DNA from 4 places in the Pantoea sp. B9002 genome. Region 4 is predicted to be linked to each of the others. Evidence: predicted binding sites of a transcription regulator. Region 4 holds the regulator's gene; each other region holds the start of a gene.
The links. Region 4 encodes PurR, which represses purine synthesis genes. Its sites were predicted from a motif close to CANGCAAACGTTTGCNTG; they were not measured.
Positions count from the first base shown of each region.

Region 1: the regulator PurR is predicted to act here: its motif matches at 6,121-6,138, upstream of HX773_RS01220 (nucleoside-specific channel-forming protein Tsx).
Region 2: the regulator PurR is predicted to act here: its motif matches at 3,904-3,921, upstream of HX773_RS01055 (NCS2 family permease).
Region 3: the regulator PurR is predicted to act here: its motif matches at 5,205-5,222, upstream of cvpA (colicin V production protein).

Region 1 covers NZ_JACAPA010000002.1:111,854-119,628, forward strand. Annotated here, with positions in the region: gene abgT (p-aminobenzoyl-glutamate transporter) at 1-420, opposite strand, end outside; gene HX773_RS01200 (M20 family metallopeptidase) at 609-2,054, opposite strand; gene HX773_RS01205 (amidohydrolase) at 2,051-3,364, opposite strand; gene HX773_RS01210 (LysR family transcriptional regulator) at 3,478-4,380, shown strand; gene yjdN (VOC family metalloprotein YjdN) at 4,459-4,890, shown strand; gene HX773_RS01220 (nucleoside-specific channel-forming protein Tsx) at 5,015-5,881, opposite strand; gene HX773_RS01225 (HAMP domain-containing sensor histidine kinase) at 6,271-7,629, opposite strand; gene HX773_RS01230 (response regulator transcription factor) at 7,626-7,775, opposite strand, start outside.
Region 2 covers NZ_JACAPA010000002.1:64,410-72,184, reverse strand. Annotated here, with positions in the region: gene HX773_RS01065 (LysR family transcriptional regulator) at 1-595, shown strand, start outside; gene HX773_RS01060 (Na+/H+ antiporter) at 679-2,328, opposite strand; gene HX773_RS01055 (NCS2 family permease) at 2,468-3,817, opposite strand; gene HX773_RS01050 (glutathione S-transferase family protein) at 4,076-4,741, opposite strand; gene soxR (redox-sensitive transcriptional activator SoxR) at 4,785-5,261, opposite strand; gene soxS (superoxide response transcriptional regulator SoxS) at 5,360-5,791, shown strand; gene HX773_RS01035 (YjcB family protein) at 6,046-6,327, shown strand; gene HX773_RS01030 (ATP-grasp fold amidoligase family protein) at 6,383-7,333, opposite strand; gene HX773_RS01025 (polysaccharide biosynthesis C-terminal domain-containing protein) at 7,342-7,775, opposite strand, start outside.
Region 3 covers NZ_JACAPA010000010.1:257,816-265,590, forward strand. Annotated here, with positions in the region: gene HX773_RS08385 (aspartate-semialdehyde dehydrogenase) at 1-367, shown strand, start outside; gene truA (tRNA pseudouridine(38-40) synthase TruA) at 367-1,173, shown strand; gene HX773_RS08395 (DedA family protein) at 1,210-1,863, shown strand; gene accD (acetyl-CoA carboxylase, carboxyltransferase subunit beta) at 1,996-2,904, shown strand; gene folC (bifunctional tetrahydrofolate synthase/dihydrofolate synthase) at 3,030-4,295, shown strand; gene dedD (cell division protein DedD) at 4,285-5,034, shown strand; gene cvpA (colicin V production protein) at 5,285-5,770, shown strand; gene purF (amidophosphoribosyltransferase) at 5,807-7,324, shown strand; gene HX773_RS08425 (UbiX family flavin prenyltransferase) at 7,441-7,775, shown strand, end outside.
Region 4 covers NZ_JACAPA010000017.1:13,291-21,065, forward strand. Annotated here, with positions in the region: gene HX773_RS11060 (TetR/AcrR family transcriptional regulator) at 30-626, shown strand; gene HX773_RS11065 (alkene reductase) at 677-1,774, shown strand; gene gloA (lactoylglutathione lyase) at 1,875-2,282, shown strand; gene rnt (ribonuclease T) at 2,390-3,058, shown strand; gene HX773_RS11080 (Grx4 family monothiol glutaredoxin) at 3,094-3,429, opposite strand; gene HX773_RS11085 (C40 family peptidase) at 3,794-4,585, shown strand; gene HX773_RS11090 (YnhF family membrane protein) at 4,642-4,731, opposite strand; gene purR (HTH-type transcriptional repressor PurR) at 5,006-6,031, shown strand; gene punR (DNA-binding transcriptional activator PunR) at 6,028-6,939, opposite strand; gene punC (purine nucleoside transporter PunC) at 7,050-7,775, shown strand, end outside.

The sequences.
Region 1 (7,775 bases), on a different contig from region 4:
ATCGGAGGAAATGTGGCTGAAGAAGGCGATAAACAGCACCATGTAGCTGGCGTAGCGACGGCTCACGCGCGAAGCCATCTTCACCATCAGCGACTGCAGCAGGCCGACTTTTTCTGCCAGGCCGGCACCAATCACCAGCGCCAGAATCGATCCCAACGGCGTGAAGCCGCTGAAGTTTTTGATGATGTTGGGCAGGATCCACTGAATCCCGGCAACGCTCAGCAGGTTGTTGACCCGCACCAGCTCGCCGTTGGCCGGGTTTTTCACCGCCACGTCGAGGCTGCTGAGCACGGCGGTGGCCACCATCAGCACCACAATCAAATAGACGAACAGTAAAAACGGGTTCGGCACTTTGTTGCCAACGCGTTCAATCCAGCTAAACAGCTTTCCGGGGCTGCGGTTCTCCGTGGTGGCTTCCATAGATCAATCCTCGTTAGTCGTTTTATTGTGTTTGCATGCCCGCTGGGGGCTTTATTTTTTTATGTTTGGTCTTACAAATTTGCACATACCGTAGCGGCGCAATTCATTGCGCATTATCTGGATGGGCACGGAGCCGCCATTGATATGCGCGATGAATCGCGCCGCTACGGATGGTGCGGGTTGATGCTTTACGACGTTAATTTCGACGGGGTGACATCCGCGGGAATCGGGCAGACGTAAGGCTGCTCGCGGCGTACGCGCTCGAACTCGTCGCGGCAGCGCGCCAGCGCCTCGTCATCCTGCAGCAAGGTCAGCGCGGTGGCGGCCATCACTTTGGCGGCCAGACACATGCCTTTGTGCGCAATGGACGTGCGGCCTTGCGCCACCAGCTGCCAGGTGTGCAGCGGCGTACCGAAGGCGAAGCAGGGCGCAAAACACTGCGCGGTGGGCGTCACCCAACTCACATCGCCGACGTCGGTTGAGCCGTAAAGGATCTCGCGCGTCACCGCATAGGGCGCCACTTCATCCATCAAAATCTTGTCGCCCAGCGCCTCTGTCCAGGCAACGCCCGCTTCACCGCCGGTGCGCGCCGCATTAAGACGCGCGTTGCGCAGATCGTCTTTGCTCAGCGTGGACCGCATCTCGGCGGCAAACGCCTGTTCCGCTGCACTGTAGTCAGGCAAACCAAACTGATGCAAATAGCGCTCCATCTCGCCTTCCAGCGCGCGATTCGGCACGTAATTGGAGCAGGCTTTATCGAAGCGCACCGTCATCTGCGTGTCGGTCATCAGCGCCGCGCCTTTGGCGATGTTGATGACGCGCTGATAGATATCCTGCGCCTGATCGAGCTGCGGTGCGCGAATCAGGTACAGCACTTCGGCATCGGCTTGCACCACATTGGGGGAGACGCCGCCGGCATTGGTCACCGCGTAGTGCAGACGTGCTTCCTGCACGATGTGCTCGCGCAGAAAGTTGGCGCCGGTGTTCATCAGCGTCACCGCATCCAGCGCGCTGCGCCCTAAATGCGGTGAGTTGGCCGCATGCGCCGCCACGCCTTTGAAGCGGAAGGCGGCCTGAATATTGGCCAGCGTGCTGAGGTTGAACATGCCGCTGAAACCTTCGGGATGCCAGGTGACCGCCGCGTCGACATCGTCGAACAAGCCTTCGCGCACCATAAAGGTTTTGCCGGAGCCGCCTTCTTCGCCGGGACAGCCGTAGAAGCGTAGCGTGCCGCGCTGACCGTGCTCGGCCCACCAGGCTTTGATGGCGATAGCGGCGGCCAAACCGGCGGTGCCGAGCAGATTGTGTCCGCAGCCGTGGCCGTTGCCGTTTTCCACCAGCGGCTGCGGCGTGGCGCACCCCGATCGCTGGCTTAAACCGGCCAGCGCATCGAACTCGCCGAGAATGGCGATCACCGGTTTACCGCTGCCAATGCTGGCAATAAATGCGGTGTCGATATTCCCGACACCGCGCTCCACGCGAAAACCTTCCTGCTCCAGCGCATCGGCCAGCAGTGCGGAAGACTTTGTCTCTTCAAAGCGGGTTTCCGGTACGTCCCAGATGGCATCGCTGAGGGCGGTGAAACGTGGCTGATGTTGGTTGATGTAGCGATCGATAAATTCGCTGTGGCTCATCGCTGGCCTCCAAACTGTGCTTGATTGAGGGCCAGCGTTGCCAGCGTATGCACCGCGGTCGCCATGATCGCTTCGTCGAAATCAAACTTCGCGTTGTGATGGCCCGCTGCCAGATCGCAGCCGAAAATCACGTAGGAGGATTGGCCGCCGCGCTGCTGCACGCGCTCCAGCATGTAAGTGGCATCTTCCGAGCCCGCCGCCTGCTGTTTGGTATCGACCACTGAGGTGAAAATGCCCAGCGTTTCGGCCTGCTGGTGGATGAACGCCACCCACGGCGGGCTCGGCGTACAGCTGCGCGCGCCGCCCATCAGCTTGACCTCATATTCCACGCCGTACATCGCCGCCGCGCCGGCAATCACGCGCAGCGCCTGCTGATAGATATCGTCGTTAACCTGGTTGCTGACGCCGCGCGTTTCCACCTTCATCAGCGCGCAGTCGGGCACCACGTTGCGTCCGGTGCCGGCCTGCAATACGCCGACGTTGACGCGCGCCACGCCGCCACTGTGCTGCGGCAGATTGTGCAGCGCCAGCGTGGCCTGCGCCGCCGCCAGCAGGGCGTTGCGGCCCTCTTCCGGTTTGCCGCCCGCATGCGCGCCGACGCCGGTGAAATTGACGTCGAGTTTGGTGGTGGCGAGGAAGCTGTCGCTGCCACAGACGATTTCGCCGGCGGGCACGCCGGTGCCGAGATGAATGGCGGTGAACAGATCGACATCATCCACCACGCCGGCCGCCACCATCGCCTTCGCACCGCGCACGCCTTCTTCCGCTGGCTGGAAAATGATTTTGATGGTGCCGCTCAGCTGCGCTTTCATCTCCATCAACACGCCCGCCAGCGCCAGGCCGATGGTGGTGTGGCCGTCGTGGCCGCAGGCGTGCATCATGCCGGGATTGCAGGAGGCAAAGCCTTCGCGCGTTGGCAGATGATCGGCGGCGCGGCTTTCGTTCTGATCGAGCGCATCCATATCCACGCGGAAACCCATCACCGGGCCGGGACGACCAGTTTCCAGCGTGGCGACCACGCCACAAAATCCGCCAGAGAAGTGCTTAAGCCACTGCGGCAGCGCGCCTTGCTCCAGCGCGCGCGCTTCCTGCTGCGCCAGCACCTCATCAGAGGGCAATCCCATGCGCGAGTCGGCATCGATCACCTCGCGGCCCAGCTTGAGTTGATAACCAAGACGATGCAGCTCTTCTGCCACCAGCGTGGCGGTGCGGAACTCCAGCCAGCCTGATTCGGCAAAGTGGTGCAGATCGCGACGCCAGGATTGCATCTGCGGGATGCGCGCATCGACGAGCTCAGAAAGGGTTTTCATCGGCATTTCCTTTGTGTTGGTTTTTTATGCATTCATTCGAATCTACACATTGGTTTTGCCGCGCATAAGATGCGAATATCTTGCTACTGATAAACAACGGTTATCACCAAACTATGTCTGCGAATCTCAAACTTCATCAGCTGCGCGCCTTTGTTGACGTGGCACGTCAGGGCAGTATCCGCGCCGCCAGCCGCTTGTCCGGGCTTTCACAGCCTGCGCTGACCAAAGCGATTCAGGAACTGGAGCTGGCGCTGGGCGCGCGCCTGTTCGAGCGGCGACAGCAGGGCGTTACGCTGACCGATATCGGTGATAACTTTTTCAAGCATGCCAGCCTGGTGCTGGAAGAGTTGCGGGTGGCGCAGGAGGATATTCAGCAGCGGCTGGGATTGGCCGGCGGGCGCGTCAACATCGGCGTGGGCGGCAGTATTGCGCGCACGGTTATGCCGCAGGTGATCAATCAGTTTCATCGCGAGTATCCGCTGGTAAAGGTGCGAATTGTTGAAGGCCAGCTGGTTTCGATGGTGCATGAACTGCGCCAGGGCGAGCTGGATTTCACCATCAATACCTACGATAAAAATCATCTCGATCAGGAGTTAATTTTTGAACGGCTGATGGAGCGCGACTATCAGGTGGTGATGCGCAAAGGGCATCCGATGGCGCACGCGCGCACGCTGGCCGAGCTGCAGCACTGCGACTGGACCATGCCGACGCCGCAAGGGAGCTATTATCGGCTGCTGCACGATTTGTTTGGCGAGCGCGGCATGGCGCCGAAAATTGTCGTCACCTGCGAGACTTTTATGGCCTGCACCAGCCTGGTGGCGCAGAGCGATTTCGTCAGCATTATTTCGCGCGATGTGATTGAAGATCCTACACATGGCGGCCAGCTGATTTCCCTCGATCTCGACGAACCCTTACCGAAAGCCACTTTCTATCTTATCCAGCGCAAAGACACCGCGCTGACACCGATGAGTGCCTATATGGCGCAGCTGTTCCGGCGCTACTGTCAGCAAAGGTAAGAGTGCGGCCTGGCTCGCAACTGTATAAATAATGCGCACTACACTTGCAGTGGACGTTCCTTTTATGGAGTACAGACCATGCAAGTTACCCCGTATGTGTTTTACAGCGGTTGCTGCGAAGAGGCGATTGCCTTCTACCTTGACGCCACCGACGGCGAGCTGCTGTTCAAGATGACCTATGGCGATATGCCAGATGAAACGCCGGTGGAGGATGAAGGTTGCATCTCGGGCGTGAGCTTTTCGCCGGAGCAGATCATGCATGCCCATCTGCGCATCGGACAGGGCGAATTGATGATGAGTGACGGCGCACCGCAGGCGGCTTATAGCGGTTTTGCCGTGAGTTTATCCACGCCGGATGAGGCGCAAGGCAAGCGCTGGTTTGATGCGTTGTCAGCGGGCGGTGAGGTAACGAAAAGCTGGGCACCGACGTTCTGGGCCAATGGCTTTGGCATGTTGACCGATAAGTTCGGCGTGCCGTGGATGGTGAATGCGTATAAGCCGCAGATTTGAGTAGAGGGTGCGCGCTGGCCCTCACCCCAGCCCTCTCCCGCAAGCGGGAGAGGGTGTTGGTAGGGGCACAATCTGTACCCTCTCCCACTTGTGGGAGAGGGTTAGGGTGAGGGAAACCAACAGCTTAGAAGTTGTAACCCACTACCAGGTAATAGCCAAAACCAGTCGATTTCACTTCAAACGGACCGTTACCAAAGTTCAGCTCCTGGCCGTCAGCCCACTGGCCGCCGTTGTGGAAGTAACGCGCCACGGTAGAAACATGCCAGTGATCGTAGTTCAGCGACAGAATGTGGCTGGACGCAATCGAGTTGCTGGTACGTGAACGATCGGACTTATCACGCAGATCTGAACCCCAGTCGAAGTTGGTGAAGCCGATGTAGCTCAGCTTGCCGCCCCACAGGTCGGTAATCGGTACAAAGTATTTCACCTTGAAGCGATAACCATCCCAGCTGTTCTCGTTCGCCGCACCGTAGTTTTCCCACTGGTATTTCGCGTAAACGTTCAGCGACAGGCCGATATCGCTGTGCGTATCGATGTCGGTGCCAAGACCCATGTACCAGGTGTTCTGACGGTTATCGCTGTTGCGACCCATGTCATAGATGTAGTTGTTGGCGAAATACCACTCTTTAAACGGACCAAAAGAGAGATCGGTGCCAGTCAGCTTATCGATGGAGAAACGTGGCTCAATTTCCATGAACATCGGCGAACCGTGGTCGAACACGCCGTTAGCGTTGCTGTTGCCCACGCCGAAGAAGTTGGTCAGATCGAGGTAGCCGTAGAAATCGAACCAATCCTTTTTGGCAAAGGCTTCGTATTCCAGGTACACGTCATTGTTGAACTGTGGTCCGAAACGGGTGTGGTAGCTGCCCACCACGTTCACGCTCTGATGCCACCAGTCAGAAACGTACTGCGGATCGCTGTCTGCCGCTTGTGCCGCACCAGTCCAGCTGCTGGCCAATAAGGCCCCTGCTATCAACGCTTTATATTTCATTATTGTTAACCACATGCTTTTGATCGCCGGGCCGTCGCCGCGATCGGGTGAAATTGATCCCAGGGGATGGGCAGTGAGTTGTTGTATCCGGTCTGCATCGCCAGATTTTCAAGCTTGCGTAATGTGCCTGTAACAGAGGCATAGAAAATAGATTTTGGTCACGTTTGTCAAAAAGTGTTGCAGTTTGATTCACTGGAAATGTGATCACTATCACATTAAAGCCATGTAGCGAACGGAACCCCGCAACCGTTTACGTGTCGCGTACAGCAGGAAACGTGTTTGATGTAGGGAAGGGATGTAGCGGCGCGATTTATCGCGCGCCCTTATGATGATGCACAGTGTCGCTGCGATAATGCGCAATAAATTGCGCCGCTACGGCACGGTGCGGTTTATGGCAATGTAACGCGCACCTGCAGGCCGGCAATCTGGCCCTGCGGATCGTGGCGGTTCGACAGCGCAACCTGCATCTGATGTTTCTGCGCCACGCTGCGCACAATCGACAAGCCCAGTCCGCTGCCTTGCGCCTGCACATCCGGCGAACGGGTGAAGCGGTCAAAGGCGCGTTCGATAAAGGATTCCGCCATGCCGGGCCCGTTATCGACGATATCCACCACGGTGTGATTACCGACGCGATGCAGTAGCACATCGACCAAACTGCCTTCCGGCGTATGCAGCATCGCATTGCCAATCAGGTTATCGAACAGGCTGCGCAGGTCGGAGCGGCTGGCGTGCAGGCGATAGTGCGTGGTGCCATTAAAGCCGATATCGATACCGCGCTTATCCGCCACCACCATCAGCTGCTCAATGCTCTCTTTCAGCAGGTCGTCCAGCTCGATGCTTTCCACCGTGGCGACCACCGATTGATCTTCCTGACGCGAGATATTCAGCAGCTGCGTCACCAGATGGCGCGTGCGCGTTACGCCCGCTTCCAGCTGATCGAACTGGCGGCTGGCTTCACCCGGTTGAATATGTTGCCGCAGATTCTCCAGCTGCAAAGTGACGGCGGTGACCGGCGTGCGCAGCTCATGCGCCGCATCTTCGAGGAACTGGCGCTGCGATGACCAGGCCGCGCGCAGTTTATCCAGCAAGGAGTTGTAAGCCGCCACCAGCGGCAGCACTTCATCCGGCAAGCCATCGGGAGAAACGCTATGCGGATGCAGGGTTTCCTGCGCTGCGATATGGCGCGACGCCACACGTAAATCGCGCGTTATGGCCCGCACCACCAGCCATATCACAATCAGTGAGAGCGGCATCATCAGCACCAGCGGAATGATGGCGGAGAGCGCTCGCTTGACCATGATACTTTTCATGTAGCCGATATTGTGCAGCACCTGAATATTGCCGATTTCACTGCCCAGCTCGCCGGGCCGCGTGTAAACACGCCATTGGCAGTCATCACCACAGTCACCGACTTTCAAATCGGTCCAGCCTTTTTTCAGCTGCAGGGGCGCATGCAGGCCCGGCCAGGAGCTGGCGCGCAGATGATTGCTTTCGTCCCACAGCTGGACGATATAGGTGCTTTTCAGTTTCTCTTCATGCATCACCATTGGCATCAGCGCCGGCATGCGTTGGCTGCTGGCCCACGCATCGGCGATCTTGGCGAGCTGATCGTCCTTCATGGTGCCCATCATGTCGCCGTAGCAGTGATAGAAATACCAGGTGACGCCGCCAATCATCGCCAGATGCAGAATCACCAGCGTGGCGAGCAGCTTGTTACGCAGCGAGCGCATAAAGGTGAAAGGTTTCATATTGCCGGTACCCGCCAGCCTAGTCCGCGTACATTGCGGATCACTTCGTTATCCAGTTTGCGACGCATACCGTGGATCAGCACATCCACCGCGTTGCTGCTGACCTCTTCGCCCCAGCCGTAAATGCGGTTTTCTAACTGTTCGCG
Region 2 (7,775 bases), on a different contig from region 4:
GCAGATGGCCGGGTCGATCTCTGCCTTTCGCCGCCGTTATCCCGGTGTACAGCTGAAAATATCCGAGTTCGGCGGACTGACGGCGCAGCAAGCGGTGCTGAGTGGCGCGCTGGATATCGCCCTCACCGCGCTGCCGATTGAGTCAGAACAGCCGCTCAATACGCTGGAGCTGATGCACCATCCGCTGTGCGTGCTGCTGCCGCGCAGCGAAAAATGGCGCGATCACCGTAAAGTCGGTTTGGCGGAATTAGTCGAACATCCGCTGCTGATCCTCAATGAAGAGTTCGCGCTGAATCGCCAGATTCGCAAAGCGTTTCAACGCCACAACCTGACGCCAACGATTGCGTTGCGCAGCGCGCAGTGGGATTTTCTCGCCGCGATGGTGCAGGCGGGCATGGGATTGGCGATTCTGCCGGAGCCCATTTGTCAGCGGCTGGATAAGCAATCACTGCTGTGGCTGCCGCTGGAATCGGAGCTGCAGTGGAGCTTAGGGTTGATTTGGCGCGAAGGCAGTTATCTGTCGCGCAGCGCCGAGGCGTGGATTGAGTGCTGCCGTGAACACTGGCCGGATAGTGCGCCACGGCTGTCGGTGTGAAAACGGCCGCAGCGCATTAATGTAGCGGCGCAATTTATTGCGCAATGAATTGCGCCGCTACAGGTGAAAAATATGGCTTGCTGCTATTCCTCTTTCTCGATCAGCAGCGCTTCCAGCAGATCGAGATCGTGCAGCAGTTTCTGCATCGTCTCGTTGGAGATCTCCTGCGTCGCGCGCAGATGATAAACCTCGGCGCGCTCGGCACGCAGCGCATTGAGGCGGAAACGACGCTCGAGGTTTTCGGCAAATTGCGCCTGCTCGATATCGTTTTTCCCCTCCGCGCGACGACGCAGATTACCAATCACGCGCAGGCTGACCTCTTTCAGCAGCTCAGGATCGATGTTCTCTTCGGTGTCGGTTTCGAGACGCTGCTCCATTTTATGCAGGCTCTCAATCGCCACGCCCGCCATCGCGGCTCGCGCAAACTGAATCTCACGACGATGGCCGACCTTATCGATGCTTTCTACGTCGCGCAGCAGAATCGGCAGCAGCACCACGCCAACCAGCAGCGACACCAGAATCACGCCGGTAGCGATGAACACCAACTCATAACGCGCCGGGAACGGATCGCCGTTGCTGAGGAACAGCGGAATCGACAGCACACCGGCCAGCGTGATGGCGCCGCGTACCCCGGCAAAGGAGGCAATCAGCAGTTCACGCAGCGAGTAGTTGGTAAACTCCAGCGGTTTCTTCTTCAGCAGACGCATGCTGGTGCGCTTCATGATCCACAACCAACCGAAACGCACCACCATCAGCGCGGCGTACACCAACAGAACGTCGGTAAACAGCATCCACAGTTCCACGTTAGGATCGGCGTTGGCCTGCGCAATCGAGGTGGAAAGGATGTCGGGCAGCTGCAGGCCGAGCATCAGGAACACCATGCCATTGAACACGAATTCCAGCATCTGCCACACGCTGTTCGCACGCAGACGCATCGCCAGCGGTGCCTGGCGGATAATGCCGGAGCGCGTGATGGTCATACCGGCGGCGACGGCGGCGAGGATGCCCGACACGCCAAGGTGTTCCGCAATCAGGTACGAGGCGAACGGTAACAGCAGCAGCAGCACGGTTTGTGTTGCCGGGTCATCCCCGCTCCAGCGGCTCAGCAGACGCAGTGAGCGGCCATACAGCCAGCATATCGCCACACCGGCGACCAAACCGCCGACCGCCACTTTGAGGAACTCAACGCTGGCGCCGCCCCACGTAAACACCATGGTGCCCATCGCCACCGCGACAGCAAACTTCAGCGATACCAGGCCCGATGCGTCGTTCATCAGGGCTTCGCCCTGCACAATCGACATGATTTTTTTCGGGATGCGTCCTTCACCGACAATGCCGGACAGCGCCACGGCATCGGTTGGCGAAAGCACCGCCGCCAGCGCAAAGGCGGGAATCAGCGGAATCCCCGGCACCAGCCAGTAAATCAGGTAGCCAATCCCGACCACGGTGATCAGCACCAGAACCAGCGCCAGCCCCATGATTTCGCGACCGTGATGGAGGAACTCGTTGATCGGCGTTTTCCAGCCATCCGCAAACAGCAGCGGCGGAATGAACAGCACGAGGAACAGTTCCGGATCAAAATCGACATGCAGGCCGAAGACGGGAAATGCGAGTAATGCACCGGCGGCAATTTGCACCAGCGGCAGGGGAATTTGAAACGGCAGAATACGTGCCGCCACGCTGGAGAGTGAAACCACCAGCGTCATGATGAGAATAGTAAAGAAGATTTCCATGCTTTCCTTAGGCGAATCAATTTCATTAAAGCGATGTTGTTGCGTGGGAAAGTGTAAAACAAAACGCCGCACAGCGGGGCAACCCGATGTGCGGCGTGGGGCAGAAAGAGAATAATCTCGAAATTTATTCGCTTTAAAGTCAGATGGCCCAGCCACCGGCGTAGAACGCAACCAGCGCGACAGCAATCACCACGGTGCCCACATTCAGCTTGCGCCACTCACCGGCAAACAGGCGACCAATCACCAGTGAAGCGAAGCCGAGCATGATGCCGGTGACGATGTTGCAGGTCAGCACGATGAACACCGCAGTCAGCAAGCCAGACATCGCATCAACGAAATCGTTGAAGTCGATTTTTGCCACGTTGCTCAGCATCAGCAAGCCAACGTACATCAGCGCCGGTGCGGTCGCGTAAGCCGGAACCAGATAGGCCAGCGGCGACATAAACAGAATCACCAGGAACAGCAAACCGACCACAATCGCCGTCAGACCGGTTTTTCCGCCCGCCGCCGTGCCCGCCGCCGATTCGATATAGACTGCAGCTGGCGAAGCGCCGACTAAACCGGCAAACAGGCTGCTAACGGAATCGGTGGTTAACGCACGACCGCCGTTGATGATATGCCCCTCTTTATCCAGCAAATTCGCCTGCCCCGCTACCGCGCGGATGGTGCCGGTGGCATCAAAGACCGCGGTCATCACCAGCGCCAGCACGCTTGGCAGCACCACCGGTTGCAGCGCGCCCATGATATCGAGGCTGAACATCGCTGATTGCCCGTTGGCATCCTTCAGGCTCGGCATGGCGAACAGACCTTGATAGGTCACTGCCGGATCGAAAATCAGGCCGAGAATCGAGATGGCGATGATGGTCAGCAGAATGCCGCCCGGCACACGGCGTTTTTCCAGACCAAAAATAGCCGCCAGTCCCACCAGCGACATAATCACCGGGAACGAAGCGAACTGCCCCAACGCCACCGGCAAGCCCGGAGCCGGATTTTTCACCACTAAACCAATGCCGTCAGCGGCGATCAGCAGCAGGAACAGGCCAATACCTACGCCGGTTCCGTGCGCCACGCCCATCGGTAAGTTCCGCAGAATCCATGCGCGGATGCCGGTGACCGAAATCAGCGTGAACAGCAAGCCCATCAGGAACACCGCACCAAGCGCCACCGGCACGCTGATGTGCTGGCCGAGCACCAGACTGAAGGCGGTGAAGGCGGTCAGCGAGATGGCGCACCCAATCGCCATCGGCAGATTGGCCCACAAACCCATGATGATCGAACCAAAACTGGCGACCAGACAGGTGGCAACGAACACCGCCGTTGGCGAGAAGCCCGCTTTGCCCAGCATGCCGGGCACCACGATGACGGAGTACACCATCGCCAGAAACGTTGTCAGACCCGCCAATACTTCCTGACGCACGCTGCTGCCGCGTGCAGAGATATTGAACCAGGCGTCCAGTTTTCCACTGGCCGGGCGCGATTCGCCAGACATAATTCTTCCTCAATTTTTTTGTGATGTGAGTCGCCGCGCGGCGCACGTTTGCCGTTCCCTGATGGCGGTTTTTCATGATGAAAATCCAGGCAATCGTTTACGTCGCCGCGTATTCCAGGCCGTAAAGGGGGACGCGGAAAAAAGGCAAACGATTATCTGGCGTTTGCCATGGGGTTTTCAACTACTAATCGCGGGCATTACAGGATAAAGCCAGGCATTCGCCCCGCAGGGTCGCCATTCATGGCGACCTGGCTGCAATCAACTCTGCAATTGAATCGCGCCGCCCTGCTGGATCGCACGTTGCCAGGCAGCGCGCTGCTGCATGGTTTCCAGCCAGCGGACGGTGGCGGGCGTATCGCGTAGCGAGCCACGCAACTGCAACGCCAGCAGCGGGAAGCTCATCTGCACATCGGCGATGCTAAATCGTGAACCGGCAAAAAACGCATGCTGCGTGAGATGCTCTTCAATTACGCGGCCGTGCAAAGCCAGCTGCTTGCTCAGCCAGGCTTTCTGAATCCCTTTGCTCAGTGCGATGCCGGCCGGGCGCAGCAGCCACGGCACCGGCTTCTTACCTAACTGGGCAAACACCAGCTTCATCACCAGCAGCGGCATCAGTGAACCTTCGGCGTAGTGCAGCCAGTAGCGCGCCTGAATCTGCTCATCTTCATGACTCAACGCCAGCTGATGCTCGCTGTCGTACTTCAGTTGCAGGTATTCGAGAATCGCGCCTGACTCAGCAATCACGCGATTGCCGTCAGTGATCACCGGGGATTTGCCCAGCGGATGCACTTTCTTTAAGGAATCAGGTGCCAGCAGGCTGTTTTCACGCTGATAGCGTTTGATTTGGTAAGGCACCGCGAGCTCTTCCAGTAGCCATAACACGCGATGCGAGCGGGAATTTTCCAGATGGTGAACGGTGATCATACGGTTTCCTTGCCGGTAAAAGTGTTCCGCCAAGTATAGTCGATCAGCGTTTTTGCTCGTCCTGTTCCGGATCGAGTAGCACCGCGCCCGAACCTTGCTCGGCCAGCCGGTCACCGGGATTGCGCAGCGGACAATCGCGCATCGATAAACAGCCGCAGCCAATGCAGCCATCAAGATCGTTACGCAAGCGCGTGAGGGTTTCGATGCGTTTATCCAACTCTTCGCGCCAGTGTTGCGTCAACGCGTCCCACTCCTGCGTCGACATCCGTTTATTAGCCGGCACATGCGTCAGGCTGTCGCTCACCGTCGCCAGCGGAATGCCGATACGTTGCGCAATTTTGATGATGGCAACACGACGCAGCACGTCACGGCTGTAGCGACGTTGATTGCCGCCGTTACGCGAGCTAAAAATCAATCCTTTGGTCTCATAGAAGTGCAGCGCCGACACCGCCACGCCGCTGCGCTTCGCCACTTCACCCGGCGTCAAAACCGGCTTCGGGTAATTGCGTTCTTTTTTCATTTAGGGCCTTTACCTCAAGTTAACTTGAGGAATTATACTCGCACCCCAGCAAAACTTCGAATTTCTCACCAGGCAAAAAACATCAGAAGGATGAGGCTATGATGCAACAGGAAATCATTCATTCGCTGTCCAACTGGATCGATCAGAATCTGGATAAAGCGCTGTCTATTGATGAAGTCGCGGCAAAATCAGGTTACTCAAAATGGCATCTGCAGCGTATGTTCCGTGCTGTCACGAAACAAACGCTGGGTGGCTATATTCGCGAACGTCGTCTGACGCTGGCCGCGGAAGCGCTGCGTCAAACCCAGCGTCCGGTGTTCGATATCGCGATGCAATACGGTTACGACTCGCAGCAGACTTTCTCGCGCGTGTTCCGCCGTCAGTTCTCGCAAACGCCAACCGCTTATCGTCACACCATGCGTCGCCAGGCGATGATTCAGCGTCCGCGCTTGCTCAGTTTTGACTGTGCAGACAACAACATGACCAGTTTTGCCCAGCGTACAACCGGCGAGTGCTGCCCGGTTAGCTAACCCTTTCTGCGCGCCCCTTGCGGGCGCACCTCTTTTCACTCCCCGCTTTCCCCTCTTTTTTCGATAAAAATCTTTCTACCATACCAGGTATAAATTTTGTTCAAAATTTAAAATCGAGTGATATAATGTGAGCCAAGTCACACTTTCCTGTATTCAGTAAGACGGCCAGAAGGACTTCCCTGACCTTCCTTCTTAGCCGCCAGTGATGTCGATTGAATGTCGGGGATATCACTGATTCTAAGAGGTTTTTGCAGATGGCCACCTTAACCACCAGTTTGATTGTAATGCGCTGGGAACTCCTGAGTGCGGTAATGATGTTCTTCGCCAGCACCATGAAAATTCGACTGCGTCAGAACAGTCATCACGTGATGGCGCTGCTGTGCGGTGGCATCGGCGTTGGCATGTCATGCTGGTTTGTTACTGGCCTGCTCGGTATCACGCTGAGCATGGAGAATCTGCATAACTTTATGGAAATCTCCAAAAACGCCTTTATTGAAGTGATGAGCCAGACGCCAACCGATTGGCCAATGCCTTAATCGCCGCCAATAAAAAACCCCGCCGAAGCGGGGTTTTTTATTTTGCTGTGTGATTCTAAATTTTCTTCAATACGGCCGGAATGGTCACTTCCGCCACCGTGATGCCCGGTATCTTCGTACCGCGACGATCCTGAATCCACATATCACCCATCATCTGATTTAGCCCGCGATCCAAACCGGTCACCAAACCCGCGCCCGGCGTGAAGGTTAATTCGCCGAAGTAGATCTGCTCGTTATCGATGTACCAATCCACGCGCACATAATCGAAATCGCTCGCCAGCTTTTTACTCAACGCCAACGCGTGCTGCAACGAGGCCATTTGCGGCGTCACGTCCAGACCGGTATCACGAATTTTGTGATACGCCTCGTTGAGGTTGTTGACATAGAAGTTCATCGACAACAGCGGATTGCAGCGGTTGTAGATCACCTGCAGCACATACTCAAAGCTGCCGTCGCGCTTGTTGAACATGTGGAACTTGTAGTCAATCGGTGCCGATTTACCATCGCCAATGTACTGCTCCACCAGAATGCGTGGCTTGATGTAGCGATAGTGAATCTCACGCGCTTCGTTGGCGAAATCGGTCTTCAGCCAGCGATGGCAGTCGCTAATAATCTGCTGCTTCTTCAGCGCATCCGGCTCTTCCAGCAGGATCTCCACCATGTTGGAGGCGTGATTCGGCTTGATAACGGTATTTTTCCAGCTCGGCAGCGTGTGCAACGAGCTTGGATCGCTGGTCTCGTAAACCAGCGGGATCAGGTATTCGCTGCCCACTTTCTCGGCGATATATTCACGCACCGAATATTTGTCCGACAGACGGCCATAGATCTGATAATCGCCATGGACGAATTTGCGGTACAGCACCTTCTCATTAAACACTTTCGGCTCGCGCAAATTGGGCAATTTGCGGAACTTATGAAAATAGTAGATACGATCCTGGTATGCCCAGGGCATCTTCTTGATGAAGTACTGAACGCTTCTTCTGAGTTCATCTTTCAACTTGAGCATATCTGACCTCATTTGTAGGTTTTGTAGTTGAGTGAGGAAACCTGGATTTTTTGAATGACGCCGTTTTTGAAGAAGTAATTCATTACGGTAAGAGACAGCAATTCTGAGATGAAAACGCTCCACGCGGCACCCATGATGCCGTAGCTCTGGATCAGCCACCACGACAGCGGCAAGCTGATGACCATCAGGCAAACGATTTTCTTTAACAGATAATTAAACCCGCCTTCTTTGACCATGTAGCGATACGCCACGGTCCCCATCGCCGAAAAGCAGGTTGCTAACGACAACAACGTAATGAGACTTCCTGACTGTGTGTACTCGTGACCATACAAAGCGATGATGATTTTTTCGCCGTACATCGCGATCACCGCTAACAACAACAATGAAACACCCATGACATAGCCATTAAGCCGTGCTGTCAACTTGATGGCGGCTTCTCCAC
Region 3 (7,775 bases), on a different contig from region 4:
GGTTGAGCAGGTGCGTAAAGTGCTGCAGGACGAAGGTTTACCGATCGCGGTAAGCAGCGTGCAGGCGCCGGTGTTCTACGGCAATGCGCAGATCGTGCACGTGGAGAATCTGCGTCCGCTTTCCGCTGAAGAAGCGCGCGATGAACTGGGCCGCTCCGGTGATATCAACCTGACTGAAGAGAGCGATTACCCCACGCAGGTGGGCGATGCTTCCGGCAGCGACGTGCTGAGCATTGGCTGCGTGCGCAATGATTACGGCATTCCAGAGCTGCTGCAGTTCTGGTCTGTGGCAGACAACATCCGCTTCGGCGGTGCACTGATGGCGGTAAAAACTGCTGAGAAACTGGTGCAGGAGTATTTCTATTAATGTTGCCTGAAGGGAAGACGCTTAAGCTGGCGTTGGGTATTGAATACGATGGCAGCCGTTATTACGGCTGGCAGCGGCAAAATGAAGTGCGCAGCGTGCAGGAAAAGCTGGAAAAGGCGCTGTCGAAGGTGGCGGATCATCCGGTGGTGGTGTTCTGCGCGGGCCGCACTGATGCTGGCGTGCACGGCACCGGACAAGTGGTGCATTTCGAAACCACCTCGCCGCGTGCTGACGCGGCCTGGACGTTAGGCGTGAACGCCAATCTGCCGGATGACATCGCGGTGCGTTGGGTGAAAGCGGTGCCGGACGAGTTCCATGCGCGTTTTAGCGCCACGGCGCGCCGCTATCGCTACGTGATTTACAACCATCGGCTGCGTCCGGCGATTCTGGGCAATGGCATCACCCATTATTACCATCCGCTGGATGCGGAGAAGATGCAGCGCGCCGGTCAGGCGCTGATTGGTGAGAATGACTTCACCTCGTTCCGCGCGGTGCAGTGCCAGTCACGCACGCCGTGGCGCAACGTGATGCACCTCAATGTCACGCGTCATGGGCCGTATGTGGTGGTGGATATCAAAGCCAATGCTTTTGTGCATCACATGGTGCGTAACATTGTCGGCAGCCTGATGGAAATCGGCACCGGCAATCAGCCGGAAGAGTGGATGGCGACGCTGCTCGCGGCCAAAGATCGTAAGCTGGCGGCGGCGACCGCCAAAGCCGAGGGGCTTTATCTGGTGGCGGTGGATTATCCATCCCACTTTGCATTACCTCAGCCTGCGTTGGGACCGTTGTTCCTCGCGGATTAACCGTTAATTGTTGGGTGTTAGGGGAGTTGTGGTTATATGGATTTCATCCACTTTTTAGTCGATTTTATTCTGCATATTGATGTGCATTTGGCCGAGCTGGTGGCGCAGTACGGCATCTGGATTTACGCCATTCTGTTCCTGATTCTGTTCTGTGAAACGGGTTTGGTGGTCACGCCGTTCCTGCCAGGCGATTCCCTGCTGTTTGTTGCCGGTGCGCTGGCGGCGTTGCCGGGTAACGATCTCAACGTGCACCTGATGGTAACGCTGTTGGTGATCGCCGCCATCCTTGGTGATGCGGTGAACTACACTATTGGGCGTCTGTTCGGTGAGAAGTTGTTCAGTAACCCGAACTCGAAAATTTTCCGTCGCAGTTACCTGGATAAAACCCACGCGTTCTACGATCGCCACGGCGGCAAAACCATTATACTTGCGCGCTTTGTACCAATCGTGCGAACCTTTGCCCCCTTTGTGGCGGGGATGGGACACATGTCTTATCGCCACTTCGCGCTCTACAATGTGACGGGCGCACTGCTGTGGGTGCTGCTGTTCTCTTACGCCGGTTACCTGTTTGGCGACCTGCCGATTGTGCAGGAGAACCTGAAGCTGCTGATCGTCGGCATCATCGTGGTTTCGATACTGCCAGGCGTAATTGAAGTGTGGCGTCATCGCCGCCAGCAGAAGTCACAGTAAGCTCGTTACCAGATTTTTATCCACAGCGTGAACGGGTTGTGGTTTAATGAGCGACATTTACGGCCTGCTGAAGGTGATTTCAGCAGCAATGAGAAGACTGGACCAGGTCAGCATTAAATAGAAAGGTCATCAATGAGCTGGATTGAACGCATACTGAATAAAAGCACTGCCACGCCAACGCGCAAAGCCAGCATCCCGGAAGGGGTGTGGACCAAGTGCGATAGCTGTGGACAGGTGCTGTACCGCGCCGAGCTGGAGCGTAACCTCGAGGTCTGCCCGAAGTGCGACCATCACATGCGCATGCACGCCCGTGAGCGTCTGCATAGCATGCTGGATGAAGGTTCGCTGGTTGAGCTGGGCAGCGAGCTGGAACCGAAGGATTTGCTGAAGTTCCGCGACTCGAAGAAGTATAAAGACCGTTTGGTCGCCGCACAGAAAGACACCGGTGAGAAAGATGCGCTGGTGGCGATGAAAGGCACGCTGCACGGCATGCCAATTGTTGCTGTGGCCTTTGAGTTCTCCTTTATGGGCGGCTCAATGGGTTCAGTGGTTGGCGCGCGCTTTGTGCGTGGCGTTGAGCAGGCGTTGGAAGACAACTGCCCACTGATCTGCTTCTCCGCGTCAGGCGGTGCACGTATGCAGGAAGCGCTGCAGTCGCTGATGCAGATGGCCAAAACCAGTGCGGCACTGGCGAAAATGCAGGAGCGCGGCTTGCCGTACATCTCCGTGCTGACCGACCCAACCATGGGCGGCGTATCAGCCAGCTTCGCGATGTTGGGCGATCTCAACGTGGCGGAACCGAAAGCGCTGATCGGCTTTGCCGGTCCACGCGTTATCGAGCAGACCGTGCGTGAAAAACTGCCGCCGGGCTTCCAGCGCAGTGAGTTCCTGATCGAGAAAGGCGCGATCGACATGATCATCCGTCGTCCGGAAATGCGCTTTAAGCTGGCGAGCCTGCTGGCGAAAATGATGAACCTGCCAGCGCCGCAGCTGGATGGTGATCAGCCAAATGTGGCTGAGCCGGAGAGCAACGAAGCCTGACAGGCAACGGAAAGGCGCATAACGTTCCTTTCCTCCAATGCACCGTCTACATTGAATACTTAAGGTTGCATCCAACGTGGTCCGCGACCTTAAGTTATTCGATGTATTGATTTTGAACGGGACACATGGACAAATCTCTTCCTCAAGCCACGTCGCCTTTGGCCACGTGGCTTCATTATCTTGAGCATCTGCACTCGCAGGCCATTGAACTGGGTCTGGATCGTATTCAACGCGTCGCCGCACGCCTCGACCTGCTCAAACCCGCTCCTTTTGTCTTCACCGTCGCCGGTACCAACGGCAAAGGCACCACCTGCCGCACGCTGGAAACGCTGTTGATGGCCTCGGGCTATCGCGTGGGCGTTTACAGCTCGCCACATCTGGTGCGTTACACCGAACGTGTGCGTGTGCAGGGCGCTGAACTGGATGAAGCGCAGCACAGCGCCAGTTTTGCGGCGATTGAAGCCGGGCGCGGTGACATTTCACTGACCTACTTTGAGTTCGGCACCTTGTCGGCCTTCAATCTGTTCCGCGCGGCGAATCTCGACGTGGTGATCCTTGAAGTCGGCCTGGGCGGACGTCTTGATGCCACCAATATAGTCGACGCCGATGTGGCGGTGATCACCAGCATCGCGCTCGATCACACCGATTGGCTGGGTCCGGATCGTGAAAGTATCGGCCGGGAAAAAGCTGGCGTGTTCCGCGCAGGTAAACCAGCAATTGTCGGTGAAGCCGATATGCCGGGCACCATCGCCGACGTCGCGGCGGAGAAGGGCGCCGTGCTGCTGCAGCGCAATCGTGACTGGCAGTGGCAGCAAACCGGTGCCAGCTGGACGTTGCAGGATGCGCACGGCGAGCTGCGCGATTTACCGCTGCCGCAGGTGCCGTTACCCAATGCCGCAACCGCGCTTACCGCGCTGCGTGCGTCGGGTTTAACGGTGAGCGAAGCGATTATTCGTCAGCATCTGCCGCTGGCGATTCTGCCGGGGCGTTTCCAGACCGTCAGTGAAGCGCCGCGCGTCATTCTCGATGTGGCGCACAATCCGCATGCCGCTTATTATCTGGCTTCGCGTCTGGCAGAAGAGCCGCACAGCGGTGAAGTGCATGCGGTGGTTGGCATGCTGCACGACAAAGATATCGCGGGCACGCTGGCGGCGCTGGCACCACAGGTTGATCGTTGGTACTGCGCGCCGCTCGACGGTCCGCGCGGTGCCTCCGCCGATGAGCTGCTGGCTCATCTGGATGGCGGTGTGGCTTACAGCAACGTTGATGCAGCCTGGCAAGCGGCGCGTCAGCAGGCGCGTCCCGAAGATGTGATTCTGGTGTGTGGCTCTTTCCACACCGTAGCGCAGGTTATGGAATCGATGGCAGCGGAGAACGGCAGTGGCAAGTAAGTTCCAAAATCGCTTAGTCGGTACGGTCATTCTGGTGGCGATTGGTGTCATCGTATTGCCCGGCCTGCTGGACGGTAAGAAGAAGCACTATAAAGAAGAGTTCGCCGCCATTCCGCTGGTGCCAAAACCGGACGATCAGCAGGATAGCGAAATGGTGCCGCCGGTGACGCAACCTTTACCGGCGCAGCCGCCGGAAGGTGCGGGCGCGGCACAGAATCAGAACGGTGGTAAAACCGCCACCAACGGCAGCGCGCAGCCCACGCAGAATAGCGAGCCAAGCGTGGTGACGCCGCCGCCGGTGCATCAGCAAGTGCAGCCGAAACCTGTGGAACAGCCGAAGCCAAAACCGGTCGAGCAGCCGAAACCGAAGCCGGTTGAACAGCCGAAGCCAAAACCGGTGGAGCAACCGAAGCCGAAGCCTGTCGAGCAGCCGAAACCGGTAGAACAGCCGAAACCGGTGGAAACGCCGAAGCAGAGCGAACCCGCAGCGCCAGCCGGTCAGGCATTTGTGGTGCAGCTCGGTGCGCTGAAGAACGCGGCGAAAGTGAGCGAGATTGTGGCGCAATTGCGTCTCTCGGGTTATCGCGCCTTCACCGTGCCGTCTACGCCGGTGCAGGGACAAATCACCCGCATTTATGTCGGTCCGGATGCCAATAAAGCGAAGCTGCAAGGCTCGCTAAGTGAGTTGCAAAGCATCTCCGGCCTCGGTGGCGTGGTGAAACCGTATAGCGCGCGATAAAGCGCTGATAAGCCGCGCCGATAGCAGAAAAAGGCGCGGCTTTACAAAATTTTTGTAGCGAAGCGCGGCAAGAAAATCATTGAATATCAGTGGATTAAATCATTGATAACACACAGGGCGAGGAAAGTTTTTTTCATCGCCTTTTTTGCGGAAACAGAACCGGAAAACCCTACGCAAACGTTTTCTTTTTCTGTTAGAATGCGCCCCGAACTGGATGCAGGGGTGCGATAGCACTGGGCTGGAAGAGTTCATGATCTGGATTGATTACGTCATTATTGCGGTAGTTGGTTTTTCGGCTCTGGTCAGCCTGATTCGCGGGTTTGTCCGGGAAGCCTTATCTCTCGTTACCTGGGGATGCGCGTTTTTTGTCGCCAGTCATTATTACGCCTACCTTGCAGTCTGGTTTACAGGTTTTGACGACGAACTGGTTCGCAACGGCATCGCTATCGCGGTGTTGTTCGTTGCCACCCTGATTGTGGGTGCCATCGTGAACTATGTGATCGGCTCGCTGGTTGAGAAAACCGGCTTGTCGGGAACCGACAGGGTGTTGGGGGTCTGTTTCGGGGCGTTGCGTGGCGTGCTGATCGTGTCTGCTATGCTGTTCTTTCTCGATACATTCACCGGCTTTTCCAAAAGCCCGGACTGGCAACAGTCGCAACTCATTCCCCAGTTCAGTTACATCATCAGGTGGTTTTTCGATTACCTGAAAAGCACGTCGAGTTTTTTACCCCGGTGACACCATCGGGAGTGCGGCTAATGAGGAAATGACAATATGTGCGGTATTGTTGGTATCACCGGTTTCATGCCAGTAAACCAGTCAATCTATGACGCGTTAACGGTGCTTCAGCACCGCGGGCAGGATGCCGCCGGCATTTGTACCATCGATGCTATTAACTGCTTCCGTTTGCGTAAAGCCAACGGCCTGGTCAGCGATGTGTTCGAAGCGCGCCATATGCAGCGTCTGCAGGGCAACATCGGGATTGGTCATGTGCGCTACCCAACGGCAGGCAGCTCCAGCGCCTCTGAAGCGCAGCCTTTCTACGTGAACTCTCCTTACGGCATCACGTTGGCGCATAACGGCAACCTGACCAACGCCCACGAACTGCGTAAACAGCTGTTCGAAACGGGTCGCCGTCACGTTAATACCACCTCAGATTCCGAAATCCTGCTGAATATCTTCGCGCAGGAGCTGGACCGTTTTCAGCACTATCCGCTGGAAGCTGACAACATTTTTGCTGCGGTGGCGGCTGTGCATCAGCAGGTGCGCGGCGCTTACGCAGTGGTTTCAATGATTATCGGACACGGGATGGTCGCCTTCCGCGATCCAAACGGTATTCGTCCGCTGGTGCTGGGCAAGCGCGTGATCGCCGATGGCCGCACCGAATACATGGTGGCGTCAGAGAGCGTCGCGCTGGATACGCTGGGCTTCGAGTTCATTCGTGACGTAGCGCCTGGCGAAGCGGTGTACATCACCGAGCAAGGCCAGCTCTCTACGCGTCAATGCGCCGAGAACCCGAAAACCAATCCGTGCCTGTTCGAATACGTCTACTTCGCGCGTCCGGACTCGTTCCTCGACAAAATCTCGGTGTACAGCGCACGCGTGCGGATGGGCACCAAGTTGGGTAACAAAATTGCCCGCGAGTGGGAAGATCTGGATATCGATGTGGTGATTCCGATTCCGGAAACCTCAACCGATATCGCGCTGGAGATCGCACGCATCCTCGACAAGCCATATCGTCAAGGCTTCGTGAAGAACCGCTACGTTGGCCGTACCTTTATCATGCCGGGCCAGCAGCAGCGCCGCAGCGCCGTTCGCCGTAAGCTGAATGCCAACCGTGCTGAGTTCCGTGATAAGAATGTGTTGCTGGTGGATGACTCCATCGTACGCGGCACCACGTCTGAGCAAATCATTGAGATGGCACGTGAAGCAGGCGCGAAAAAAGTGTATCTCGCCTCGGCAGCACCGGAAATCCGTTTCCCGAACGTCTACGGCATTGATATGCCGAGCGCTACCGAACTGATTGCGCATGGCCGTGAAGTTAACGAGATCTGCCAGCTGATTAAAGCGGATGCATTGATTTTCCAGGATCTCAACGACCTGATTGAAGCAGTGCGTGAAGAGAACCCGGATATCGCCAACTTTGAGTGCTCGGTTTTTAACGGCATCTACGTCACCAAAGACGTCGATCAACAGTATCTTGAGTATCTGCAGTCGCTGCGTAATGACGATTCCAAAGCCATCGCGCGTCAGACAGAAGTGGAAGGTCTGGAGCTGCACAACGAAGGCTAAGCCAGCGGTTGTGGCAGATTAAAAGCAGGGCGGGCGCAATCCCGCCCTGTTTGTTTTTGTATTTTTGTTCAGCGAGCCGCTATCATTGCCGCAATCTGAACCTGCAAGGCTGAATTATGAAACGACTGATCATTGGTATTTCCGGCGCCAGCGGCGCGATCTACGGCGTGCGCATGTTGCAAGTGCTGCAACCGCTGGCGGAGGTGGAAACCCATTTGGTGATCAGCCCCGCCGCGCGGCAAACGCTGGCGCTGGAGACCGATTTCAGCCTGCGCGAGGTGCAAGCGATGGCCGATGTGGTGCATGACGTGCGCGACATCGCCGCCAGCATCTCATCCGGATCCTACAAAACGCTCGGCATGGCGATCGCGCCGTGTTCAATGAAAACGCTGTCGGGGATCGTGCACAGCTACAGCGATAGCCTGCTGACCCGCGCCGCCGATGTGGTGCT
Region 4 (7,775 bases):
AGACTGACTGGTCTAATAACCTGCGACCCATGAATAAGACTCTGCAACGCAACGATACCCGTGAACATCTGCTCGCTATTGGCGAGCAGGTTTGTTTACAGCGCGGCTTTACCGGCATGGGATTGATCGAGATGCTGGCGCTGGCGGAAGTCACCAAAGGCTCGTTCTACCACTATTTCGGTTCGAAAGAGGCCTTTGGCGTTGCGCTGATTGAGCGCTACTTCGCCCACTTCCAGCAGCAGATTGATCAGCAATTGAATCTGCCCGATTTAACGCCGACCGAGCGCCTGTTAGCGCATTTCCGCTATGGCGAACGGCTGTTTATCGAGCAAGGTCATATTGTTGGCTGTCTTGGCGTGAAGTTGTCAGCCGAAGTGTGCGATCTCTCCGAACCGATGCGCGATGCACTGCAACAGGGTGCCAACGCCATCATCGCTGCCTACACGCGCTGTTTGACTGAGGTGGCGGCTGAGCAGCCGCTGCCGTTTGGGCAAACGCCGCAGCAGCTGGCGCAGCGCTGCTACTTGCTGTGGCTCGGAGCCAGTTTGCAGAGCAAGATTTCCCGAGAGCCAGGCCCGATTAGCCTGGCGCTCAACACCATCGAACAGTGGCTGATAAGTCACTGATTTTTAAAAAGCGTCGTGACTAGACGACCGGTCTTCCTGGAGCAATCAATATGGCGAGTAAGCAGCTGTTCTCCCCACTCAAAGTGGGCGCGATTACCGTACCGAACCGCATTTTCATGGCCCCGTTGACGCGTCTGCGCAGCATTGAGCCGGGCGATATCCCTACGCCGCTGATGGCAGAATATTATCAACAGCGCGCCAGTGCCGGTTTGATCATCACCGAAGCCACTCAGATCTCTTTCCAGGCGAAAGGCTATGCCGGTGCGCCGGGTCTGCACACACAGCAGCAAATTGCCGCGTGGAAAGTGATTAACGAAGGCATTCATGCCGCCAACGGTCACAGCGCCGTGCAGCTGTGGCACACCGGACGCATTTCTCATCACAGCGTGCAGCCAGAAGGCAAAGCGCCGGTCGCGCCAACCGCGCTGGCGGCGGGTACGCGCACTTCGCTGCGCGCCGCGGATGGTTCTGTTTATCGTGAAGACACCTCCGTGCCGCGCGAGTTGTCAGTGGCTGAAATTCAGCAAATCGTAAAAGATTTTGGTCAGGCCGCTGCCAATGCGCGTGAAGCCGATTTCGACCTGCTGGAGCTGCACTCCGCGCACGGCTATCTGATGCACCAGTTCCTCGCGCCCGGCTCAAACCAGCGTAGCGATGAGTACGGCGGTTCGATTGAGAAGCGTGGCCGTTTCGCGCTGGAAGTGGTGGATGCGGCGATTGCCAACTGGTCTGCCGATCGCATCGGTATCCGCGTTTCGCCAATCGGTGCCTTCCAGAATCTGGAAAATGGCCCGGAAGAAGAAAAAGCGGCGCTGTGGTACATCGCCGAGTTAGGCAAACGCGGCATCGCCTATCTGCACCTTTCTGAGCCAGACTGGGCGGGCGGACAGCCTTACAGCGATGCATTCCGTGAAAAAGTGCGCGCCCTGTTCCCAGGCGTGATCATCGGTGCCGGTGCTTACACCGTTGAGAAAGCCGACGATCTGATTGCGCGCGGCCTGATTGATGCGGTGGCGTTTGGTCGCGACTTTATCGCCAACCCGGATCTGGTTGCCCGTCTGCAGCAGGATGCGCCACTCAATCCGCAGCGTCCTGAGAGCTTCTACGGCGGCGGCGCGGAAGGTTATACCGATTATCCAACCCTGTAAGAAAATAGCTGCCGCGGCGGATAGGCGGCAGCGTTGTTTCATCAGTGTGTATACTAAGTTGCTTGTCATGCACTGATGACGTTTTAAAAAAGAGGATGTTATGCGTTTACTTCACACCATGTTACGCGTTGGCGATTTGCAACGTTCTATCGATTTCTACACCCGCGTGCTCGGCATGCGCGTGCTGCGTCAAAGCGAAAACACCGAGTATAAATACACTCTGGCATTCGTTGGCTACACCGAAGAGAGCGAAGGCGCGGTGATTGAGCTGACTTACAACTGGGGCGTGGATAAATACGATCTCGGCAACGCTTACGGCCATATCGCGCTGGGCGTGGACAATGTGGCTGACACCTGCGAACGCATTCGCAGCGCGGGCGGCAACGTGACGCGTGAAGCGGGCCCGGTTAAAGGCGGTTCAACTATTATTGCGTTTGTTGAAGATCCAGACGGCTACAAAATCGAGCTGATTGAAAACAAACATGCCGGTCACGGCTTAGGCAACTAAGGTTGCTCGTCAGCCTGCTATTTGCAGGCTGACTTCCCTCTCCTGCTGCACCCTCCTGCGATTTTTGCCATAATGCGCGCTGCCCTATTTATTGCCATGAGATCCTGATGTCTGAATCGAACGCTTTAAACGCTCTCCACCAACGCTTCCGCGGTTTTTATCCTGTTGTGATCGACGTTGAAACCGCGGGTTTCAATGCACAAACCGATGCACTGCTGGAAATTGCAGCCACCACGCTGAAAATGGATGAAGACGGCTGGTTGCACCGCGATGAAACGCTGCACTTTCATGTGGAACCGTTTGAAGGCGCCATTCTGAATCCTGCGGCGCTGGCGTTTACCGGCATCGATCCCACCAATCCGCTGCGCGGTGCGGTAAGTGAATATGAAGCCCTGCATGCGATTTTTAAAATGGTGCGCAAAGGCACCAAAGATAGCGGCTGCAATCGCGCCATTATCGTGGCGCACAATGCCACTTTCGATCTCAACTTCGTGATGGCGGCCGCAGAGCGCGCCAGCCTGAAGCGCAATCCGTTCCACCCGTTTGCCACTTTTGATACCGCGGCATTGAGCGGTTTAGTGCTCGGGCAAACCGTGTTGGCGAAAGCCTGTAAAGCGGCGGGAATGGAGTTTGATAGCACGCAAGCGCATTCGGCGCTGTATGACACTGAGCAAACCGCGACGCTGTTCTGTGAGTTGGTGAACCGCTGGAAACGCCTGGGCGGCTGGCCGCTGGCTTTCAGTGAAGAATCCGCAGACGACGCGTCTGCCGAGTAACCAAAGAAAAGGCCGACATTTGTCGGCCTTCTGCATTATTCCGCTTCTTTATACTTCTCAGCGGTCTCTTTCAGCAGTGGCTGAAGTTCACCGCGCTGGAACATCTCAACGATGATGTCGCAGCCGCCGACCAGTTCACCATCGACCCACAGCTGCGGGAAGGTTGGCCAGTTAGCGTATTTTGGCATTTCAGCGCGAATGTCCGGGTTCTGCAGAATGTCCACATAAGCGAAACGCTCGCCACACGCAGAAAGCGCCTGCACGGCTTGCGCCGAGAAACCGCAGCTTGGCAGCTTCGGCGAACCTTTCATGTACAGCAGAATCGGGTTTTCTGCGATCTGACGCTGAATTTTTTCAACAGTACTCATTATTGCCTTCCTTAATCTTCTACTTCGTGTTTGTTTATTGTAGCGATTTCGCTCCCGTACTGAAAACGGGATTTTGCGTTTGCACTGGCTAATCGCCATGTTTGTTAAGTTAACGCATGACAAATAACATTTTCATATCATTAATTGGCATTAATAAATTAATAATTAGCAATAGTTTCGCTGTGTTAACCAGCTGAAATCGCTCATTTTTGCTACAGAATCAATCTGGTAACATATTAATGGAAAAAGGCCTTACCTTTTGCAAAAAAAGTGGATTAGAATTGCCTCGGCGCTGGTCACTTGATCAGATTTCTCTCACTTTTCCGCAGTCTGCTTTGATTCAGCCTGCTTAACCTGTAACCGGATTATGCGTCTACTAATTACGCTTTTCATACTGGCTTTAGCCCAACTGTTCTTTAATGTGGCCGCTGCATCTCCGCATGCGCCCGTTAACGCCAGTTCGCTTAAAGCAGAGAAAAAGAGCGCACGTGAAGACGAGCGCCGCAAACGACGTCCGGTGAAAACCACCACCAAAAAATCGCGCCTGACTGCTGTTCAAAAATTCAAACTCAAAAAACAGACCAAAACAGAAACCGCGCTGCACAAAACCACCAGCAAAAAATCCCCGCTGAAACTCTCTGCTAAGAAATACGGTCATCAACGGTTAGCGAAGAAAACGCCAGAGATCGCCGTCAATGATGAAGCGTTAGCACTGACCGGCATCAAAATGAGTAAAGCGCACCGCCAGCGTTACCAAAAAGCGCGTGAAACGGCGATGACCAAATTAATGGGTCAGCTCGGTAAACCTTATCAGTGGGGCGGCGCTTCGCCACACACCGGTTTCGACTGCAGCGGCTTAGTGTGGTACGCCTATAAAGATCTGGTTAAATTCAAACTCCCACGCACCGCTAATGAGATGTACCACCTGCGCGATGCGGCACCGATCAAGCGTGAAATGCTGGAGAAAGGCGATCTGGTGTTCTTCCGCATCAATAATCGCGGCACCGCCGACCATGTGGGCGTGTATCTCGGCGATGGTAAATTCATTCAGTCGCCGCGTACCGGCAAAGATATTCAGATTAGCGCATTGGGTGAGGATTACTGGCAGAAACACTATGTGGGCGCGCGTCGTATGATGACGCCAAAAACCATTCGCTAGTTGTTGCGCAACAAAGATAAAAAAGCCGGATGCTGTTCTCAGCTCCGGCTTTTTTGTTAATGCATGATCGCGGTAAAGCTAAAGGCGATAATCATCAACAGTGCGCCAACAGTGGTCATTAGCGCCAGCTTCAGGTCGGTATTCATCACAACTCCTTAGTCACACAATCATCAGGGTTAAGGCGATTTTCGCACAGCAATGGGCAAAAATCTCGTGTTATCCGCGCCAGCTTGCTAGAATCGCCGCCTTTCGTTGCGCAACAGATTTTGCGCATGCTGTATTTACAGCGTGATGAAGTGATTTCGCCTGCTAGAACCTACCGTTTTGCCCGCTTTTTTGGGCTGTAAAAGCATTAGCAGACGCAAACGTTTAACAATATACTTATCAGTAAGTTGCGATAAGCCCAGGAGTACCATTTTCATGGCAACAATTAAAGATGTCGCAAAACGCGCGGGTGTCTCAACCACCACGGTTTCGCATGTCATCAACAAAACGCGTTTCGTTGCGGAAGAGACGCGTAACGCCGTATGGGAAGCGATCAAAGAATTACACTACTCGCCGAGTGCCGTGGCGCGTAGTCTCAAAGTCAATCACACCAAAACCTTGGGTCTGCTGGCGACCTCTAGCGAAGCGCCCTACTTTGCTGAAATTATCGAAGCGGTGGAGAACCGGTGTTTCGAACGCGGCTATACGCTGATTCTCGGCAATGCGCACAACGATCTGCAAAAGCAGCGCGCTTACCTGTCGATGATGGCGCAAAAGCGCGTCGATGGATTGCTGGTGATGTGTTCGGAATATCCAGACGATTTGCTGCAGATGCTGGAAGAGAACCGCAATATCCCCATGGTGGTGATGGATTGGGGCGCGTCACGCGGTGATTTCACCGATACCGTGCAGGACAATGCGTTTCAGGGCGGTTATCTCGCCGGGCGTTATCTGATCGAACGCGGCCATCGCGATATCGGTGCCATTCCAGGCCAGATGGAGCGCAACACCGGCGGCGGACGTCATGCTGGCTTCCTGCAGGCAATGAACGAAGCGGGCATTACGGTGCGTCCGGAATGGGTGGTTCAGGGCGACTTTGAACCTGAATCGGGCTATCAGGCGATGCAGCAGATTTTAAATCAGAAACAGCGTCCAACCGCGGTGTTCTGCGGTGGCGATATCATGGCGATGGGCGCGATTTGCGCCGCTGATGAGATGGGTTTGCGCGTACCGCAGGATATCTCGGTGATTGGCTATGATAACGTGCGCAACGCGCGCTATTTCACCCCAGCGCTGACCACCGTGCACCAGCCGAAAGCCGAACTGGGTGAAAAAGCGCTGGAAATGCTGCTGGATCGCATTACCAGCAAGCGCGAAGATCCGCAAACAATCGAAGTCCAGCCAACGCTGATTGAACGCCGTTCGGTGGCGTACGGTCCGTTCCGCGACTATCGCCGCTAAGCCGACACTTCGCTGAGCCATTCGTGGTTCAGCGTTTCGGCATCCCCGAGATAAGCCAGTAACCACGCCAGCGCCGGTGACGCGCGCTGTTCGGACCAGCTTACGCAGCACGGACTGTCGGGAAACGCCTGCGGCAGCGCCAGTTCAACCAGTTTGTGGCTGTCCAGCAGCGGACGCGCCAAATGGCCCGGTACCATTCCGACGCACAATCCTGCCAGCAAACAATCCATCCCGGTTTCCCACTCTGGCACCACCAACCGCCGCTGATTATCCAGCGTCCATGTCATACGGCGCGGCAACGCACGCGAGGTATCTTCCAGCACCAGCGATGGCCACGCCCGCAAGGTTTCATCATCCAGCTCCTTGCTGTTTACCAGCGGATGATCGGGACTTACGACACAGCGCCAGTTCAGCGCGCCCATGTCCTGAAAGGCAAAACGTCCGCCCACCGGAATTGCCTGGGTTGCACCAATCGCCACATCCACCCGACCATCAGCCAACGCATCCCACACGCCGTTGAACACTTCGTAGCTGATAATCAGCTCCATATCGGGAAAATGGCGATAGAAGTCCTTCACTAACTGCCGCGTGCGCTGCGGTTTTACAATGCAGTCAACCGCGATGCTCAACTCGCCGCGCCAGCCATTTGCCAGTTGCTGACACTGTCGGCGAGTTGCCAGCATTTTTTTGATAACAGATCGGCCTTCACGCACAAAATGCTCGCCCGCCGGTGTCATCACCACTTCCCGATGCTGGCGCTCAAACAGCGGCACCGCCAGCCAGGTTTCCAGCTGACGCACGGTATAGCTGACGGCAGAAGGCACGCGATGCAGCTCCTGCGCTGCCGCGCTAAAACTACCGGTGCGCGCCACCGCATCCACTACTTCAAGCGCATATTCTGACCACATAATTTTGCCTTCAAAAAATTTAACAGCACTATGCAAATATTAGCGTTTCACAAAGCGCGCTGCATCCTTTTACACTCCCCGGCGTTCAACCTGCCCAAAAGAGAATCAACATGTTGTCGTCTAAAGCATTTATGCCTTATCTCGCCGTGCTCAGCATGCTCGGCTTTCTTGCCACGGATATGTATTTACCCGCCTTTGGCGATATGCAGCGTGATTTTGCTACCGCACCCGGCACCATCAGCGCCAGCCTGAGTCTGTTTCTCGGCGGTTTTGCCTGCGCCCAGGTTTTTTGGGGACCGTTGTCGGATCGTTACGGACGTAAGCCGATTTTGCTGGCGGGCTTAGCCATCTTCGCCCTCGGTTGTCTGGGGATGCTGTGGGTGACCGATGTCCGCCTGATGCTGGCGCTGCGTTTTGTGCAGGCGATTGGCGTTTGTGCCGCTGCCGTGAGCTGGCAGGCGCTGGTGGTGGATCACTATCCAAAAGCCAAAGCCAATAAAGTGTTTGCGACGATTATGCCGCTGGTTGCGCTGTCGCCGGCGCTGGCACCGCTGCTCGGTGCCTGGCTGATCGGCCACTTCCACTGGCGCAGCATCTTCATCACGCTGACGCTGGTTGCCGTGGTGTTGCTGATCGGTACGCTGCAGTTAACCTCGCCTAAGCGCGAGAAAGTTGCCACAGGCAAACAGCCCGGCTGGTTCACCTTGCTAGGCACCCGCGTTTACAGCGGTAACGTCTTGATCTATTCGGCATGTTCGGCGAGCTTTTTCGCCTGGCTGACGGGCTCACCTTTCATTCTCTCCGCTGCTGGCCTGACGCCGGGCGACATTGGCCTG